Linked DNA regions of Marinobacterium aestuarii. The protein of the gene in region 1 interacts with the protein of each later gene in a pairwise test. Links are inferred from orthologs where the notes say so. Each region holds a gene or a part of one and is shown on either strand. Other genes may lie near its edges. The genes, in order: A8C75_RS00540 and secB.

What was found.
Region 2: the proteins of A8C75_RS00540 (region 1) and secB interact in binary tests that used the Escherichia coli proteins (3 or more experiments, as listed by UniProt). The link is inferred for Marinobacterium aestuarii from one-to-one orthologs.

What each region holds. Positions count from the first base shown.
Region 1 is NZ_CP015839.1:117,350-126,226, forward strand. Bases 1,033-3,934 are described here. They hold A8C75_RS00540 (response regulator transcription factor), read left to right. Parts: upstream 1,033-2,082; coding sequence 2,083-2,787; downstream 2,788-3,934. Other genes in these bases: A8C75_RS00535 (helix-turn-helix transcriptional regulator), read left to right, coding at 1,129-1,995; A8C75_RS00545 (sensor histidine kinase), read left to right, coding at 2,784-3,934. In the rest of the region: A8C75_RS00530 (sulfatase-like hydrolase/transferase), read left to right, coding at 1-977; more of A8C75_RS00545, read left to right, coding at 3,935-4,064; astD (succinylglutamate-semialdehyde dehydrogenase), read right to left, coding at 4,146-5,618; astA (arginine N-succinyltransferase), read right to left, coding at 5,615-6,649; A8C75_RS00560 (DUF1338 domain-containing protein), read right to left, coding at 6,671-7,474; glnK (P-II family nitrogen regulator), read right to left, coding at 8,019-8,357; A8C75_RS00570 (ammonium transporter), read right to left, coding at 8,628-8,877. UniProt on the Escherichia coli protein: Response regulator member of the two-component regulatory system CpxA/CpxR which responds to envelope stress response by activating expression of downstream genes including cpxP, degP, dsbA and ppiA.
Region 2 is NZ_CP015839.1:4,648,318-4,657,065, reverse strand. Bases 3,815-6,587 are described here. They hold secB (protein-export chaperone SecB), read right to left. Parts: upstream 5,561-6,587; coding sequence 5,069-5,560; downstream 3,815-5,068. Other genes in these bases: gpmI (2,3-bisphosphoglycerate-independent phosphoglycerate mutase), read left to right, coding at 6,557-6,587; A8C75_RS20340 (rhodanese-like domain-containing protein), read right to left, coding at 5,919-6,332; grxC (glutaredoxin 3), read right to left, coding at 5,662-5,913; A8C75_RS20355 (M6 family metalloprotease domain-containing protein), read left to right, coding at 3,815-4,788. In the rest of the region: A8C75_RS20375 (TRAP transporter small permease subunit), read left to right, coding at 1-206; A8C75_RS20370 (TRAP transporter large permease), read left to right, coding at 225-1,595; A8C75_RS20365 (3-hydroxybutyrate dehydrogenase), read left to right, coding at 1,624-2,403; A8C75_RS20360 (YkgJ family cysteine cluster protein), read left to right, coding at 2,728-3,027; more of A8C75_RS20355, read left to right, coding at 3,040-3,814; more of gpmI, read left to right, coding at 6,588-8,107; A8C75_RS20330 (murein hydrolase activator EnvC family protein), read left to right, coding at 8,138-8,748. UniProt on the Escherichia coli protein: One of the proteins required for the normal export of some preproteins out of the cell cytoplasm. It is a molecular chaperone that binds to a subset of precursor proteins, maintaining them in a translocation-competent state.

The DNA.
Region 1 (8,877 bases):
CGCACTACTCGGTGTTTCTGGCGGATCTGGCGATACGCCAGCTCAAGGCGTCCGCATTGCAGGCCCCTGGCAAGCCGGTGTTCTCGCAGATCGACTTCTTCGACCCGCATCAGCCCTACTCCATTCCCCAGGGTTATGAGGAGCGTTACGAATACCTCAGGTCCGTGGTGCAGGTACCGGCATCCTTCCATGAGCTGCAGGACGAGGGTCGCGGTAGCCAGAACCCAATATTCCGGTTGTATCACCGCTACTGGGGCCTGTACGACGAGGAGCTGGTGAAAGACTATATCGCCTGTCACCTGCTGCAGGTGGAGCTGGTGGACTACGCCATCGGCAAGCTGTTTGCCTATCTGAAGGCCGAGGGCCAGTGGGATGACACGCTGATTCTGTTCACCGCCGACCATGGCGAGATGAACGGCCGGCTGGGGCTGGCGGACAAGGGCGCCTACTTCCATCCCGATATTTTCCGCGCGCCCATGCTGGTCAAGCCGGCGGGTGGCAGCATCGGTGCACCGGCTGATATAGCAACGCCTGTATCCCTGGTGGATTTGGCGCCGACCATACTGCAGGCCGCAGGCCTGGAAACGCCGCTGCAGATGGAAGGCGCGAGCCTGCTGGATATTATGGCCACAGGTACGCGGCCCGCGCTTGAGCAGGTCTATCAGCTGGGCATTCATGTGGGCACCAATTTCGGCTTTGGCTGCCAGGCGAGGTTTGGCGATACCGCCTGGTTCTATGGTTACAGTGCCACCACCGGCTGCGAAGAGCTGTATGACCTGGGCGCGGTGGAACCGGTCAATGCCATCGACGATCCGGCGCTGGCAGGCATTCGTGCCCGCATGGTCAGGCATGCAGGATCCGTGATGCGCGCCGACAAGCGCTGGAGCGGCTATTTCGCGTCTTTCCGGCTGCACAACATGGAGCATTTCATGGATGAGTCGCTGGATGACATACAGATGCTGAAGCCACAGCTCTGAGGTGTCATCTCTTCGGGTAAGCACGACAACGCAGGGCTGGCAGCCTCGCCAGCCCTGTTTCGGGAGCGAGACAGCGCCTGGTAACGGCTGTTTTGACCGCCCTTGGCGCAACGCCTAATATCCAAAGCCCCCTGCCATGAATGCGTGACGCATGAAAAACACCCCTGTACTGCTGGAAAGCCCCGCCACGGCCTTTGGTATCACCCTGAGGTCGGTGTGGGATATCTATGCCGATGAGAGCTATCAGGTGCTTTGGCCCAGGGACAAGAAACTGCCGCTGCTGTCCAGCGCCCATGTCTGTGTCTTTACCCGCCAGGGGCATGGCGTTATCCGCCTCAGGTCGGGTCGGGAAATTCACGCCAAGGGAGCCTGCGTGCTGCTGCTCGAAGCCCGTGACATCCTGAGCTATGCCTGCGAGGGGCTGTTGTGGGAACTCTACTGGGTCGAGTTCGTACTGCATGGCCCGGTCACCCTGCCGCTCAATACGCCGGTGCTGCTGCGGGATCCGACGGCCCATAGCCGCGAGTTCAGCGAGCTGGTGAGCTGCGTTCGGGTGGGCGACACTAATTATCAGGCCTATGCCGCCGCCATCTTCACCAAGGTGCTCTATCAGTGGGTGGCGCTGTCGAACCACCATGCCGAGCCTGCGCCCCTGCGGCGCATCCAAACGGTGATCAGCCAGATGCATGGCCATACGGATGAACGCTGGGCGGTGAAGGACATGGCCCGCCTGTACGGCGCCAGTGAGCAGCAGTTTCGCAAGGTATTCCTGCAATACACCGGCCAGACGCCGAAGGAATACTTCATGAACCTCAAGCTCGACATGGCCCATGCGCTGCTCAACAGAAGCTCGCTGAATGTTTCCCAGGCCGCGTTCAAACTCGGTTTCAGTGATGCCTTCCATCTCAGCAAGGCATTCAAGAGCCGCTTTGGCTATCCGCCCTCCGAGGTGATCAGGGAGCCCCGCGACAGCATTGATAATGTCTATCTGATGGATACGGCGGTGTCTGACGCCTGATCTGGCAGATCGACTGTAAAGTTAGGTAAAGGCTCCGTATGGGACGGGTGACGGCGTTATCATGGAGCCTGAATAACGGGGGCCGGAATGAAAGAACGACTGCTGCTGGTGGATGATGACGTCGAGCTGTGCGAACTGCTGGGCGACTATCTGCGTCATGAAGGTTATGAGATTGACTATGCCCATAACGCCCTTGAAGCTCTTGAACGTCTAAAGGGCAGTCATCCTTATAGCCTGATGGTGCTGGATGTGATGATGCCGGGCCAGAGCGGCCTGGAGTTGTTGCAGCAGCTGCGCCCGCGGGTGCAGCTGCCGGTGATCATGCTGACGGGCCGGGGTGAAGAAATCGACCGTATTCTGGGCCTCGAAATGGGCGCCGATGATTATCTGGGCAAGCCCTGCAATCCCCGCGAGCTGCTGGCACGCATCCGGGCCATTCGCCGGCGCAGTGAAGTGCCTGCGCAGCAGACGGAGTTCCCGCAACAGCCCATCGAGCTGCACGGGATCCGCCTTGATCCAGGCCAGCGGGAAGTGCGGGTGGCGGGCGAGGTATTGGAACTGACCTCCGCCGAGTTCAACGTGCTGGCCTATCTGCTGCATAACGCCGGTCGGGTGATGTCCAAGGCCGAGCTGACCGAACGGGTACTGCACCGTCCGCTCACGGCCTATGATCGCGCTATTGATGTGCACGTGAGCCGGTTGCGGCAAAAGCTGCAGCGCGGCGGCGATAGCCAGGAGCTGATCAAGACATTGCGTGGCGAAGGTTACCTGCTGGTGCTGGAGGCGGGATGAAGTGGTATCGCAGTCTGTACTGGAAGATCTTCCTGGCCATCTGGCTTAGCAGCGTGCTGGTGATCCTGGCCACAGTGGTGATTGTTGGTGGCATGTCGCACCACGAGCGCGATGCCGAGGTGCAGGAAACCCGTGCTCGGGCCCTGGCTGAGCGCATGCTGGAGCGCTACGAGGAAGGTCATGGACTGGAGCGGCTGCAGCGCAAGTTATCCCGCGGGGCTCCCGGCATGCGCATTGTGGAGCTGAGCAGCAACGAGCGGGTATTTAACTCCCTGCCCAAACGCGGGCCCGGTGCCAGGCCTGTGCTGACCTTCGAGCTGGTGTCCGAGTCCGGACGCAGTTACCGCGTGGAGGTTGGGGCCTGGCCGCCGCGGGAGCAGTTTGGTCGTTTCCTGGGCTTGCTGGTGTCGGTGCAGATCGTGCTGATACTGCTGGTGTCGGCGCTGACCAGCCTGGTGCTGACCTGGCTGGTGGTACGGCCGCTCAAGCGCCTGCGGCTGCATACCAGGGCGCTGGCCCAGGGCGATCTGGCAGTACGCAGCGATCAGCAACTGAGCACCCGGGGCGATGAGATCGGCGAGCTGGCGCGGGAGTTCGATACCATGGCGGACTATGTCGAGCGCACCCTGGGGGCCAGTCAGCGGCTGATGCAGGATGTATCCCATGAGCTGCGCGCCCCTCTGGCGCGTTTGCAGGCCGCGGCCGGGTTGCTGGAGCAGCGCCTGGGCGAAGGTGATCCCCTGTTACAAAGGCTTAATCGTGAGTGCGGTCGTATCGATCACCTGATTACCGAAATTCTCTCGCTGTCGCGCCTTGAGGCGCTGGAGCCGGGGACCGATGCCTTCAGCGTGCAGGAGCTGGTGACCGAACTGAGGGAGGACATCCACTTTCAGCAGCCTGAACGCACCCTGACCTTTGAGGTGCCCAAAGGTTGCCGGGCGCGGGGCAACCGCCAATTACTGGAACGTGCCCTGGGCAATGTATTCAATAACGCCCTCAAGCACACGCCGATGGGGACTGCGATCGAACTGAGTTACGCAGCGGTCGGCAACCTGCACGAGCTGCGGATTCGGGATCATGGCCCGGGCGTGCCGTCCGATACCCTGGAGCAACTGTTTGATCCCTTCTTCCGCCAGCGTAGCGGTGTTGATGCCGATGGCTATGGTCTGGGGCTGAGCATTGCGCGCCGTGCGCTGCGCATTCTGGGGGGGAGCATCGAAGCGCGCAATCACCCCCAGGGTGGGCTTGAACTGCTGGTTCGGCTGCCGGTGGCCTGAGCAATTCAAGGTTAAAAGTCGAAAGTCGAAAGTTGAAAGGCCAAGGCCAGAGCCAAAGGACCAGGATTTAAGATCAAAAGCTTAAAGCGTCAGACCCGGTGGCAGAGTGGCCGGCATATCGAGTTGCTCCGCTTCCTGGGATGCCACCGGATAGGCACAGTAGTCCGCGGCATACCAGGCGCTGGGCCTGTGATTGCCACTGCGGCCTATGCCACCAAAAGGCAGGCCGCTGCTGGCGCCGGTGAGCGGGCGGTTCCAGTTGACGATCCCTGCGCGGATGCGCTGTAAAAACCGCTGATACAGCTGGGCGTCGCTGCTGAACAGGCCCGCGCTCAGGCCGAAGGCCGTGGCGTTAGCCAGATCCAGCGCCTCATCGAAGTCGTCGTAGCGGATGATCTGCAGCAACGGACCGAAATATTCCTTGTCGGGCAGATCCCGTACGGCGCTGACATCAATCAGCCCCGGCGACAGCAGGCCGGTGCGGGGGCGCAGCTGGCTCATGGACACCAGCACCCGGGCGCCGAGTTGCACCAGTTCGTGCTGGGCCTGCAACAGTTGCTGCGCCGCCTGCTCGCTGATCAGCGCGCCCATAAAGGGCTGTGGCTGCTGGTTGTAGGGCCCCACCTGAATATCCAGCACGGCCTGACGCAGCTGTTCGATAAAGGTGTCGCCGCTGCGGCCTCTTGGCACCAGCAGCTTGCGGGCACAGGTACAGCGCTGGCCTGCGCTCAGGTAGGCTGACTGAATCGTCATCAGCACAGCAGCCCGCATATCCGGCGTATCGGCCACGATCAGCGGGTTGTTGCCGCCCATCTCCAGCGCCAGAATTTTTTCCGGATGGCCGGCGAATTGCTGGTGCAGGTAGCTGCCGGTCTCGGCGCTGCCGGTAAAGAACAGGCCATCGAGCCCAGGGTGTGCGGCCAGGGCCTGGCCGGTGCTGCGCCCGCCCTGCAGCAGGTTCAGCACACCATCCGGCAGGTCGGCCTTCTGCCAGAAATGCATGCACAGCTCCGCCACCCGGGGCGTCAGCTCGCTGGGTTTGAACAGCAGGGTGTTGCCCGCCAGCAGCGCCGGAATGATGTGTCCGTTGGGCAGGTGGCCGGGGAAATTGTACGGGCCGAACACCGCCACCACGCCATGGGGGTGATGCCGCAGCGTCGAGGTAATACCATTGCTGTGCTGGCGTTTTTCGCCACTGCGCTCCAGTGCCGCCTGAATCGAGATATCGGCCTTGCCGATCATGGCGGCCACTTCGGTGGCGGCTTCCCATTGCGGCTTGCCGGTTTCCTGGCCGATGGTATCAGTGAGCAGGTCGCGGTGCTGTTCCAGCTGGCTGACAAAACGGCGTACCAGGGTGGCGCGCTGCTCAAACGTCATCAGGCGCCAGTGCTCGAAAGCGTTGCGGGCCGCCAGAACAGCGTCATTAACCTGTTCACTGCTGGCGGCGCGCCCGTGCCAGATACGCTGGCCGTTGCCAGGGTTAAAGGATTCCATGTCGGCGTCATCACCCTGACACCACTGGCCATTGATAAACAGGGAAGCGGGTTCGGTCATTCGGGTTGTCTCGCTTTGATGGGGACTATGCGCAGCGGGTCACCGTTGGAGACGCGTAACGCCTCGGCCAGTTCGTGGCTGATTTGGGCCGCGCTGCCCTCGGGCTGAAGAGGCGCGACTGTGCAGCGAAAGTCTTCCAGCAGGGTGTTGCTGATCAGGTAGAGGTGGTCACTTCTGCAGGAGCTGTCGCTGATCCGGGCCTTGACGTAACGACTGTCACGCACGCTGCGGATATCGTTGAGGCGGGTCGCGACTGTGGGGCCGGCGTCGAAGATGTCGATATAACCCTCAAACCGAAAGCCTTCGTTTTCCAGCATGCGCTTGGCGGGTTCGGTATTGCGATGCACCTGGCCGATCACCCGTTGGGCATCCTTGGGCAGCAGATGCAGATAGATGGTGTGCTTGGGCATGAGCTCGGCGATAAAGATCTTGTTGCCGGAGCCTGTGAGGTAATCCGCCTGGGAATATTCCATGGAAAAAAAGTGCCGCCCCAGACCGTCCCAGAAGGGCGAACGCCCCTTTTCATCGGAGTAGCCACGCATTTCGGCGATGACGCGCTCGGAAAAGCGCTCCGGGTATTCGGCCATGAACATGAAACGGCTCTTGGAGAGCAGGTTGCCGTTGCTGCCCTTGCGAAAGTCGGGTTTCAGATACAGGGTACAGACCTCGGCGCAACCGGTGTAGTCGTTGCACAGGTCCAGGGTGCGGAAATTGTTGTAGACCTTGAGTTCGCGCGAAGCATGCACGACGGTGCCGATACGGTAGTGATACCAGGGCTCGTTCAGGCCCACGGCGGTTTCGATGCCGCTGGTGCCTATCACCTGGCCGCTGGCAAGGTCCTCCATCACGAAAAGATAACCCTGGCTACCGTCCAGCACGGCCTCCTGTTGCAGCGTGTGGCGGGTACGTTCGATCTTGGCCTGCAGCAGCTCGCGGTTATCCGGCAGTGAGGTAAATCCGGGGCCGGACTCCCTGGCGATGTCACACAACACATCCAGATCGCTCTCGCGGATCGGCCTCATTATGATCATGCAACTCTCCTTGCCATGGGGTCAGCGGTATTGCGGGTAAGGCGCCGATGACGCGGCGGATGTTCTGATAAAGCCCCGGTAGAGCTCGCCATCGCTGCCGGGATAGCGGCGGATAAAGGCGCAATGACTGCCTGGAACCTGTGCCTGCCTGTCGCTGAATTCGACCTCCGTACTGGCGGGGACTGTGGCGGACTGTTCGAGGTACTCATCGGCAGATCCCTGCACCAGGCCAAAGCGACTGTCGAGGCGAAAGCCCTGCTCCAGCAGATAGTCATTCAGCTCATCAATGCCGTCGTCGTGACTCAAGCTATTGATCAGTAAAGCATAGTGGTGGGGACGAAAGCCAAAAGCGGCGATCCAGGCGGCATGCTCGGAATAGCGCTGCAGCTGCTGATAGCTGTCGAAATCGATTTTCCAGTGCCGGCCCGATATGCAGAAGTCGTCCTGCTGCGATGCTGCTGGCGGGATCTGACTTATCAGCTGATGCAGAATATTGCGCACCTCATCGCCAAGAGAATCGACATTCAGCTCGGTGAACAGCAGTTTCGGCAGTCTGGTGTCGGGGTGTTCATAGTGGCGGGCAAACAGACGGGTGCCGCTAATGTCGAATTCGCCGCAGGCCCGGTAGCCGGCGCGCTCGAAGGGTTTGGCCAGCTGGGCAATATTAACCCTTGGCAGTGCCAGGGTGTGCAGGCTCAGGTGGTCAATGCACAGCTGTGGATTATCAGTCAGCAGCAGGCTGTGAATGCGGCGGGCATCAGGGGTTCGTGCAAGGAAGTCCTGCCAGAGCGTCTCCAGCATTTGATCCAGTTGCTCGCGTTTCATAACGCACCCCCTCAGGATTGGTTGCACCGCTATTATCCCGCAGCGTGTTACAACGCAATGGTCACACCATTGCTATTGCCAATGTCAGTTTAGACGCTCTGCCATCAATTAGGCGCCGCGGGGGCTGCGGTGCCTGCTGTGGGTGCCACGCGCGTATTGGCGGCGTTAAATAACCACAGGAACAGGCATGGATAAAAACAGGAAAGCGGGAGTGAGGCGTAGGGGCCTAAAATGGGGGTAACTTTTCAGAGTGGTGTTTTTGCATGCTGTGCATAAAAAGTTATAAGTCGTTTTTCGCCTAAGTAAATTTATATAAAACAATTAGTTGGGTTTATTTTCCTTGATTAAGTAACAGGCTTGAAACAGCTTATGCACAGCTTGTGTTTTGTGAGTATCCTGTGGGTTTTTTGTTGGCAGAAAGTTTTCCAGATCCCGTTTAGCGTTTTGACAGGCACAAAAAAAGCACCCTGATGGGTGCTTTTTGGTGCATTAAGTTATCCACAGGTGGGCAGCGTCGAGCATTGCCGGTGGAAAATATCTGTGCTTAGAGTGCGTCCGGGCCGGTTTCGCCGGTGCGGATACGGATAACCTGCTCGAGCGGCGTGACGAAGATCTTGCCGTCGCCGATCTTGCCGGTGTTGGCTGTCTTGGTGATGGCTTCAATGACCTGGTCGATCATGTCGCTGTCTACGGCCACTTCAATCTTGACCTTGGGCAGGAAGTCGACCACGTACTCGGCGCCACGGTACAGCTCGGTGTGGCCTTTCTGGCGGCCGAAGCCTTTGACTTCGGTTACAGTAACACCCTGGATGCCGATTTCGGACAGGGCTTCGCGAACATCATCAAGTTTGAATGGTTTGATAACCGCAGTAATCAACTTCATAGCGTGCTCCCTATGCGATCCTGTGCCAGATACGGCGCTGGTCGCTGTGATGGAAAGTAGAATCCGTGCTCTGGCCCGACTTTACAAGCCCGGTGCCGGGTTGGATGATGCCGCCCCGGAGCCTGAATGCTCGAAAAATTCACGTCAGTATACCCGTAAAATAAGCCTGGCGCCTACGCTGCCCTGTGTGCGCAGAGCAGAGCAGTCACCCTTGTGCGGGATAACGAAAAGGGCGCCCTGCGGCGCCCTTGAGTTCCAGCTACGGCAGCATTACTTCTTGCTGGAGCTGAATTCCGGGTAGGCTTCCATGCCGCATTCGGCAAGGTCGACACCTTCGTATTCTTCTTCTTCGGTGACACGGATACCCATGACAGCCTTGAGCAGCAGCCATACCAGCAGGCTGGCGAGGAAGACCCAGCCGAAGATGGTAACGATACCCAGCAGCTGAGCACCGAAGGTCGCATCAGCATTGTTGAAGGGAACCGCCAGCAGACCCCAGACACCGGCGATGCCGTGTACA
Region 2 (8,748 bases), 4.5 Mb from region 1 along the record:
AGGCTTACATTTACGATGAGCGCTCCCAGGCCCCGAGCGGCCTGCCGTATCGCTTTATCTTTAAAAGCGCCCTTCCCCTGGGGCTTATTCTGGTCGCCATAGCGCTGTTCTCCAGAGCCCTGCGTTGCATGACGCTGCTGTTCGGGTTTCCCCGTGCCACAGAGATGCCCGAGCAGAGCAGCAATAACGACCACCCCCACCCCTGAATCATGAGGTAGCTGTCCATGGAGTTGGAACCCCTTCTCGTTATGGCCATGTTCGCCAGTTTTATGGCGCTGTTGCTGCTGGGCTTTCCGGTGGCTTGGGCGTTGGCAGGCATCGGTCTGGTATTTGCGGCTCTGGGCCATCTAATGGTGGAGCAGTTTGACGCCAATCTCTGGTTTACCTGGAACGGCACCATTGGCGTGCTGGATGCGCGTATCTACGGCATAGTGGCCAACGAACTGATGGTGGCGCTGCCGCTGTTTATTTTTATGGGCATCATGCTTGATCGTTCTGGCATCGCCGAAAAACTGATGCACAGCCTGGTGCGTGTACTCGGCCCCTTGCGCGGGGGCTATGCCATTACCGTGGTGATCGTTGGCGTTTTACTGGCGGCCTCCACCGGCATAGTGGGCGCCTCAGTGGTGCTGCTTGGCATGCTGTCGCTCGGGCCCATGATGCAGGCGAATTACAACAAATCCCTGGCCGTGGGCACTGCCTGCTCGGTGGGTACCTTGGGCATTTTGGTGCCGCCGAGTATCATGTTGGTGCTGATGGCAGACCGCATGGGTACCTCCGAAGCGTCGGTCGGCAAGTTGTTTATGGGGGCGCTGATCCCCGGCCTGATGCTGGCGGCTATGTATATCCTCTACATTGTGGTGCTGTCCTGGCTGAAAAAAGACATGGCACCGGCACCGAAACATCACGAGCGCCTCGACGGCCGGGCGCTGCTGGGCGTGTTCCTGGCGGTAGTACCGCCGATGATATTGATCCTGGCGGTGCTGGGCTCCATTTTCTTCGGCATTGCCACCACGACCGAGGCTTCCGCCGTGGGCGCTGCCGGTGCCCTGCTGATGGCGCTGTTGAGTCGCAGGCTGAATCTGGAGGTCTTGAAAGAGTCCCTCTATCAGACCAGTCGCACCACCGCCTTTATTTTCGGCATTTTTATCGGTGCGACCGTGTTTGCCGCCGTGCTGCGTGGCCTGGGCGGGGATGATGTGATCCGTGACGCCATTACCGGTCTGCCGTTTGGTACCACCGGCATACTGCTGACCATTTTGTTTATCACCTTCCTGCTGGGCTTTTTCCTCGACTGGGTGGAAATCACCCTGATTATCCTGCCGCTGGTGGCGCCTGTGGTGTTTTCCTTGGGGGTTGAGCCTGTGTGGTTTGCCGTCATGTTTGCCATCTGCCTGCAAACGTCATTCCTTACGCCGCCGGTGGGTTTTGCCCTGTTCTACATCAAGGGCGTATGCCCGCCAGAAATCACCACCCGTGATATCTACCTGGGGGTCTTGCCCTTTATTGCTCTGCAACTACTGGGGCTGGCGCTGGTGTTCTGGTTTGAGCCCCTGGCCACCTGGCTGCCGAATGAAGTTTATGGCGGTCACTGACCCAGAACTTAACAAGGAGAAAACTATCATGCGTCTGAAAGATCAAATTGCGTTGATCACCGGCGGTGGCCGGGGCATAGGCAGAGCCATTGCCGAACATTATGCCCGCGAAGGCGCCAGGGTGGCGGTGGCCGATCTGGATCTGAGTAGTGCCGAACAGGTGGCGCTGTCCATCGTCACCGCCGGAGGTTCGGCGATGGCGCTGAAGATGGACGTGACCGATGAGCAAGCGGTGGAGCAGGGCGTCGCTGCGGTGGTCAGTCATTGGGGCAGGCTGGATATTGCCCTGGCCAATGCCGGTATTCAGCATATAGAACCCCTGCACAAACTGTCCTATGCCGACTGGAACAAGGTGGTGGAGGTGCATTTGGGGGGCGCTTTTCTGGTCACCCGGGCGGCGCTGCAACAGATGTACGCTAACGGCGGTGGCACCATGCTCTATATGGGCTCGGTGCATTCGCTGGAGGCCTCGCCGCTCAAGGCACCTTATGTGGCCGCCAAACATGGCATGCTGGGACTGTGCCGTACGGTAGCCAAGGAAGGCGCCGAGCATGGCGTGCGCAGCAATATCATCTGTCCCGGCTTTGTGCGCACGCCGCTGGTGGATAAGCAGATTCCAGAACAGGCACGTGAGCTGGGTATTTCTGAACAGGAAGTGATCCGTAACGTGATGCTCAAGGAAACCCTGGATGGCGAATTCACCTCCCTGGACGATGTGTCTGAACTGGCGGTGCACCTGGCAGCCTTTCCTTCCGCTGCCCTGTCCGGCCAGTCGCTGGTGGTCAGCCATGGCTGGCATATGCAATAGCCGCCATCCATTGATGTGGCAATCGCGGTCTGCTTCGGTTGGCTGCGGTCAGGGTGCCCAATAGTCGCCTGGCAGCCTCCTCACTGTCGGATTTCCTTGATTTGGTTCCAGCCCGTGCTCCGGCTTTACCGGTGGCCGGGCCGGCGCTGAACTCGTTTGCAAAGAGTAAGGGCGCTTTCCCACCTGCGGCAATGTACGGTCATGCACCGCGCATGACGAAAGTTCACTGTGACACAGTGGAATTCACTCGCTGGCGGCAAAGCCCGGCAGCAGCCATTGTCTAAAAGCGTTATGCTTGGCGCCCGACAAGCTGGTGACCCTTGCATGACCATAGCCCTGATCAATCTGCCCGAACCCACTGGCGCGGTGACCTGTGCCAGCTGCGCGGCCCGCTGCTGTCGCCTGACCGTCATGTTGCTGACCGATACCGGGGTTCCCGAGCGCTTTATCGAGTACGACGACTGGGGCGGGGAAACCATGGCGCAGGGGGATGATGGCTGGTGCCTGGCGGTGGATCGAAACACCATGCTCTGCACCATCTACGAAAATCGGCCACTGATCTGCCGCGAGTTCGAGATGGGGGCCTATGAGTGCCTGACCGAGCGCGCCGATACCTCTTTCTGACAGGGCTGCTGTTTGGCAACTAGTGTACTGTCCGGCAAACTCGACTACAGCAATGACGTTGTGGGTCCCTTGCGGCTGAGTCAGAACCGCAGTTATTACATCACCCATCTTTTGGTCAAGGAGGCACTGGATCTGGCTGTCGCCGCCGGCACGGATTTGAGCCGCTACGATTCCCGTGGTGAGGGAATCATGGATGCGCTCAATATAATGTACGCCGGACAGACCCAGTACGACGGTGACCTCTGGCCGCACAATTCCGACATCAACCTGCGTTACGGAAATATCTCCACCAACCTTTACCTGCTCACCAGCGCCGGGAGAAGCGCCTGGGATCTGAGCATTGGTACCTTCTGCCATGAGAACGGGCACCTGCTCTGCCGGTTCCCGGATATGTACGACTACGGTGCTGTGAACCGGGAAGGCGACGGTGTGAAGAGTGCCGGCAGCTACTGCCTCATGGGCTCCGGCAATCACCTCAATTCCGGGCGCACACCCGCACCTGTGTGTGCCTACCTGCGTGACCTGGCGGGCTGGTGCGACAATGAGACCCTGCTCAATACGGCGGCGGTCATCCAGGCCGTTCACGGAGATTACAACCGCGTGCTGAAATTCAGAGGCCGCACGCCTAATGAATACTTTCTGGTGGAGAACCGCTCCAAGCTTGGGCTCGACCAGCACCTGCCCTCCAGCGGGCTGGCCATTTATCACTGCGACACCCTGGGCTCGAACGAATTTCAGCAGGGTACTGGCCAGCGTCACTACCAGTGTGCGCTGCTGCAGGCGGACGGGAATACCGATCTGGAACACAACGTTAATCAGGGCGACGGTACCGATCTCTTCGGCGGAGTGAATGGCGTTGCCATATCCCACGCCACCACCCCATCCTCGCGTCTGTGGGATGGTTCCGATTCGGGTTTTGTCCTCTCGGACATTGCTGTACCGGACGAGAGGCTGGAGTTCCGCGTCGGGGTTGTTGAACCGCCCCCAGTCATTTCGGTATCGACCCTGGTGGGCGAAAACATGACATCAATGTCGATTCCGGACAAAAATACGGCCGGCATCAACAGCAAGATCAATATGGGTCAGACGGGGCTGGTGCAGCGCATCAAGGTGAGCCTGGATATCACCCATACCTATATCGGTGATCTGGTGATTGAGCTCATGGACCCTGCGGGCACCCGGGTTAAGTTGCACAACCGTGAGGGCGGCGCGGCGGACAATCTGTCCAAAAGTTACGCGCTGGAGTCGCTGGCCGCGCTCGCGGTCTTCGTCGGGCGGGCTGTGCAGGGCGATTGGATGCTCAGTGTAAAAGACCTGGCGGGTCGGGATCTTGGCACACTCAACCGCTGGAAACTTGAAGTTGAGGTCGAAAGGGTTGCTCAAATCGTCCAGGGTGAAATCGCCCCTAATCTTGCTATCCCCGATAACGATGCCGCCGGCGTCAGCAGCAGTATCGTCATCAGCCAGTCAGGCAGCGTCGATCAGCTGAAGGTGAGCATCGACATTACGCACATTTATATAGGCGATCTGCGTCTTGTACTCATCTCGCCCGCCGGGCGCAGTGTAGTGCTGCACAGCCAGCTGGGTGGAGGGCAGGACAATCTGGTCGTAACCTACGACTCAGCCGCGCCGCTCTCGCCGCTGTCTGGGCTGAGTGGCCAGCCCATCCAGGGCAACTGGACGTTAAGGGTCGCGGATCTGGCGCGCATCGATGTAGGTAGGCTGAACAGCTGGAGCCTGGAAATCGTGCCTGGGGGTTGATACAGATTGGTGTTCGCCGGAGCCGCTGAGCCGCGGGTGTTATCTTGCAATGCACCCTGCTGATCATGGGAGAGCATGACCCGGGCGTTAGATGGAGAGAGCATAGACGTTTTTATGCCCGGTCTCGCTGTCCAAATCGCCGCTGGCCTATTGGAGCCACGGGGTGAAGAGGCCGACACCCAGTGTCTGGCCCCACTATCGCCTGCACAAAAAAGGGACTGACGCCTGGGCGTCGGTCCCTTTTTTGTATTCCAGCCCTCTTTAACTATAAGCCGGGGGCTCAGTGTGCCTGAGGCTCGCTTTCGGCGGGCTGAGCGGCTTTCTGCTGCATCTGCTGCGCGTACAGGGCATCGAAGTTCACCGGCGCCAGCATCAGTGCCGGGAAGCTGGCCTTGGTGGCCAGGCTGTCGACCGATTCACGGGCGTAGGGGAACAGGATGTTGGGGCAGAAGGCACCCAGGGTATGGTTCAGTTCGGCGTCGGCCAGACCTGCAATCTGGAAGATACCCGCCTGCTGAATCTCGATCAGGAAGGCGTTGTTGCCATCGTTCTTGGCCGTTACGGTCAGGGTCAGAATCACTTCGTAGTGATTCTCGCCCAGGGTACGGGTACGGGTGTTCAGATCCAGATTGATTTCTGGTTTCCACGCCGACGTGAAGATCGCGGGTGTGCCCGGGGCTTCCAGCGATACGTCTTTCAGGTAGATCCGCTGTACCGAAAATTGCGGTCCTGTGGCTTGCTGTGCGCCGTTCTGTGCGTTTTCTTCAGCCATGTTGTGTGCTCCTTGTGTATGCGTGAGTTCACTGCCATCAAAACAGGGTCAGTGTATTGCTGTGCCCGAGTGGCAGGGAGGCTGGACGCCACCCGGGTTGATCAGGCCAGCAGCTTGTCGAGCTTGCCCTGTCGCTCCAGGGCGTAGAGCTCGTCGCAGCCGCCGATATGGTTTTCACCAAAGAAAATCTGCGGCACGGTGCGCTGACGGCTGCGCTGCATCATTTCGGCGCGCTTGGCCGGTTCTTTGTCGACATTGATTTCCGTATAGGTCGCGCCTTTGCCATCGAGCAGCATCTTGGCGCGAATGCAGAACGGACACCAGGCGGTGGTGTAAATAAGGATATCGGTCATGGTGCTCACTTTATGACGGGCAGGTTCTGGCCCTTCCATTCGGTCATGCCGCCGCTGAGGCGGGTGACCTGTTCAAAACCGGCCGCGGTCAGCTTCTTGGTAGCACTGCCGGCGGTCTGGCCCAGGTTGCACACGACTATGACCGGTCGCGACTTGTATTTGTTCAGTTCCCCGATACGGGTATCAAAATCGGCGATGGGCAGGTTGACCGCATCGGTGATGTGTCCTGTAGCCCATTCCTTTTTGGCACGGACATCAATGACAACGGCGTCCTGCTTGTTGATCAGCATGACAGCCTCATTGGGCGTGACAGATGTGCCGGACTTGCGGCTTTCATTCCAGAGTAGCATGGCCAGGGTCAAAACCCAGGCAGCGATCAGGTAGGGGTGATTGACAACAAATTCGAACAGGTTTTCCATCGTGAATTCCGTTAACTACGCCTGATTTCGCAAATGCTCGAGTCTGAATTTTGCAATTGCACTGAAAATTAGCGGCTAAGTATACAATGCTGACTGCGGCGGCATAAGGGGAAGGGTGATGATAGCCGCGATTGGCCTGCCGGGGCGCTCTGCTCAGTCGCAATAGGGGCTAATACACAGTAAAATGGCCGCTTCGCAAACCCGATCCGGACATCAGAACTTCCATGACTGCCACTCGTATCCCCAAAGCACTGATCATTCTCGACGGCTTCGGCATCGAGCACACAGCATCCTCCGCCATCGAAGCCGCACAGACCCCCACCTGGGATGCTCTGCTGGCAGCCAATCCGAATTCCCGCATCGAAACCTCCGGCCTGGCCGTAGGCCTGCCCGACGGTCAGATGGGGAATTCCGAAGTGGGGCACATGAATATTGGTGCCGGACGCACGGTTTATCAGAACTTCACCCGTATTTCCAAGGCCATCAGTGACGGCGATTTCTTTGACAACAGCGTGATCTGCGCCGCGATGGACAAGGCGATCAGCGCCGGCAAGGCGGTGCATGTGCTGGGGTTGCTGTCGCCAGGCGGCGTGCACAGTCATGAAGAGCACATGCTGGCACTGCTGGAAATGGCGGCAGCACGCGGCGCCAAGTCGGTTTATCTGCACGGGGTGCTGGATGGCCGCGACATGCCACCACGCTCGGCTGAACCCTCTATTGCCAAGGTCGAGGCCAAGCTTGCCGAAATCGGTGTGGGAGCGATTGCCACCCTGGTGGGGCGTTACTATGCGATGGACCGGGACAACCGCTGGGATCGGGTAAAGGTTGCCTATGATGCCATGACGCTGGGCCAGGCACCGCAGCGCTTTGAGTCCGCCCAGGCGGCGCTGGCGGCAGCCTATGAACGCGGCGAGAACGATGAGTTTGTCCAGGCTACGGTACTGACCGATGCCGCTGGCAAGCCCCGGGGGACCATCTGCGACGGCGACGCCGTGATCTGTGCCAACTTTAGGCCGGACCGCTCGCGGGAAATTACCCGCGCCCTTGTGGATCAGGACTTCGATGGTTTTGAGCGCAGCGCGCATCCGGCCCTGGCCGAGTACGTGATGATGACCGAATATGCAGCCTCCATCGATTGCGCCTGCGCCTATCCGCCGGCCAGTATCAGCAACGATCTGGGCGAATACCTGTCGGGCCTTGGCAAGACGCAGCTGCGTATTTCCGAAACCGAGAAATATGCCCACGTCACCTTCTTCTTCAATGGTGGTCGCGAGGAAGTCTACCCCGGCGAAGAGCGCATTCTGGTGCCCTCTCCCGATGTCGCTACCTATGACCTCAAGCCGGAAATGAGTGCGCCTGAAGTCACCGAAAAGCTGTGCGAAGCCGTTCGCAGTGGCAAGTACGACCTTATCGTCTGCAATCTGGCCAACGGCGACATGGTGGGCCATACCGGCAAGTTCGATGCTGCGGTCAAGGCCTGCGAAGTCATTGACGACAGCATTCGCCAGATTCTGGCGGCCATGCGTGAAGTGGGCGGCGAAACCCTGATCACCGCCGATCACGGCAATGTCGAATTGATGGTCAATCCCAAGACGGGTCAGCCCCACACCGCCCACACCAACTGGCCGGTCGCACTGATCTACGACGGCCCCCGTGTCGCTCAGGTGGGTCTTGCCGACGGTGCCCTGTGTGACCTGGCGCCCACGCTGCTGGCCCTGATGGGGCTGGAACAGCCGCGGGAAATGACCGGCAAGTCCCTGATAACAAGGGGCTGATCCTGCCGGGGCCGCCCCAGGAATCCCATGATGATGCGTATACTAATGTTGGTGCTGCTGGTTCTGCAGGGCAGCCTGCTGATGGCAGCGGACAAGCAGGCCACCGAGGCGCAGATTCAGCGGCTGCAGAAAGATATCAGTGCCCTGCAGAACTCTATCAAGGGGCAACAGGGCGAGCGCAAGACGCTGCAGCAGACCCTGCGCGACAGCGAAGCCGAGATCGGTCAGCTGGGCAATCAGCTGGCCGAGCTCGAGCAGAAGCTGGGCCAGCTGGGTAGTCGGGCCGGTGACCTGGAACAGCGCCGTGATGCGCTGCGCGCGTCTCTGACAGCCAGTACGGATCAGTTGCAGCGCCAGCTGCGCAAACAGTATCGCCTGGGTAATCAGCCACGCCTGCAACTGCTGCTTAACCAGGGTGATCCGGCCCAGATCGATCGTATGCTGCACTACTTCGACCTCATCAACGGGGAACTGGTGGCGCAGCTGACGCTCTATCAGCAGCAGCTGACGGAGCTTGAAAGCACCGAGTCGGCGCTGGATGACACCCAGGCCGAGTTGCTGGCAAGGCGCAATGAGCTGGAAAGCCGGCAGCAGCGCCTGGGAGCGGTGCGCGAAGAGCGCAAGGCCACCCTGGCCAAACT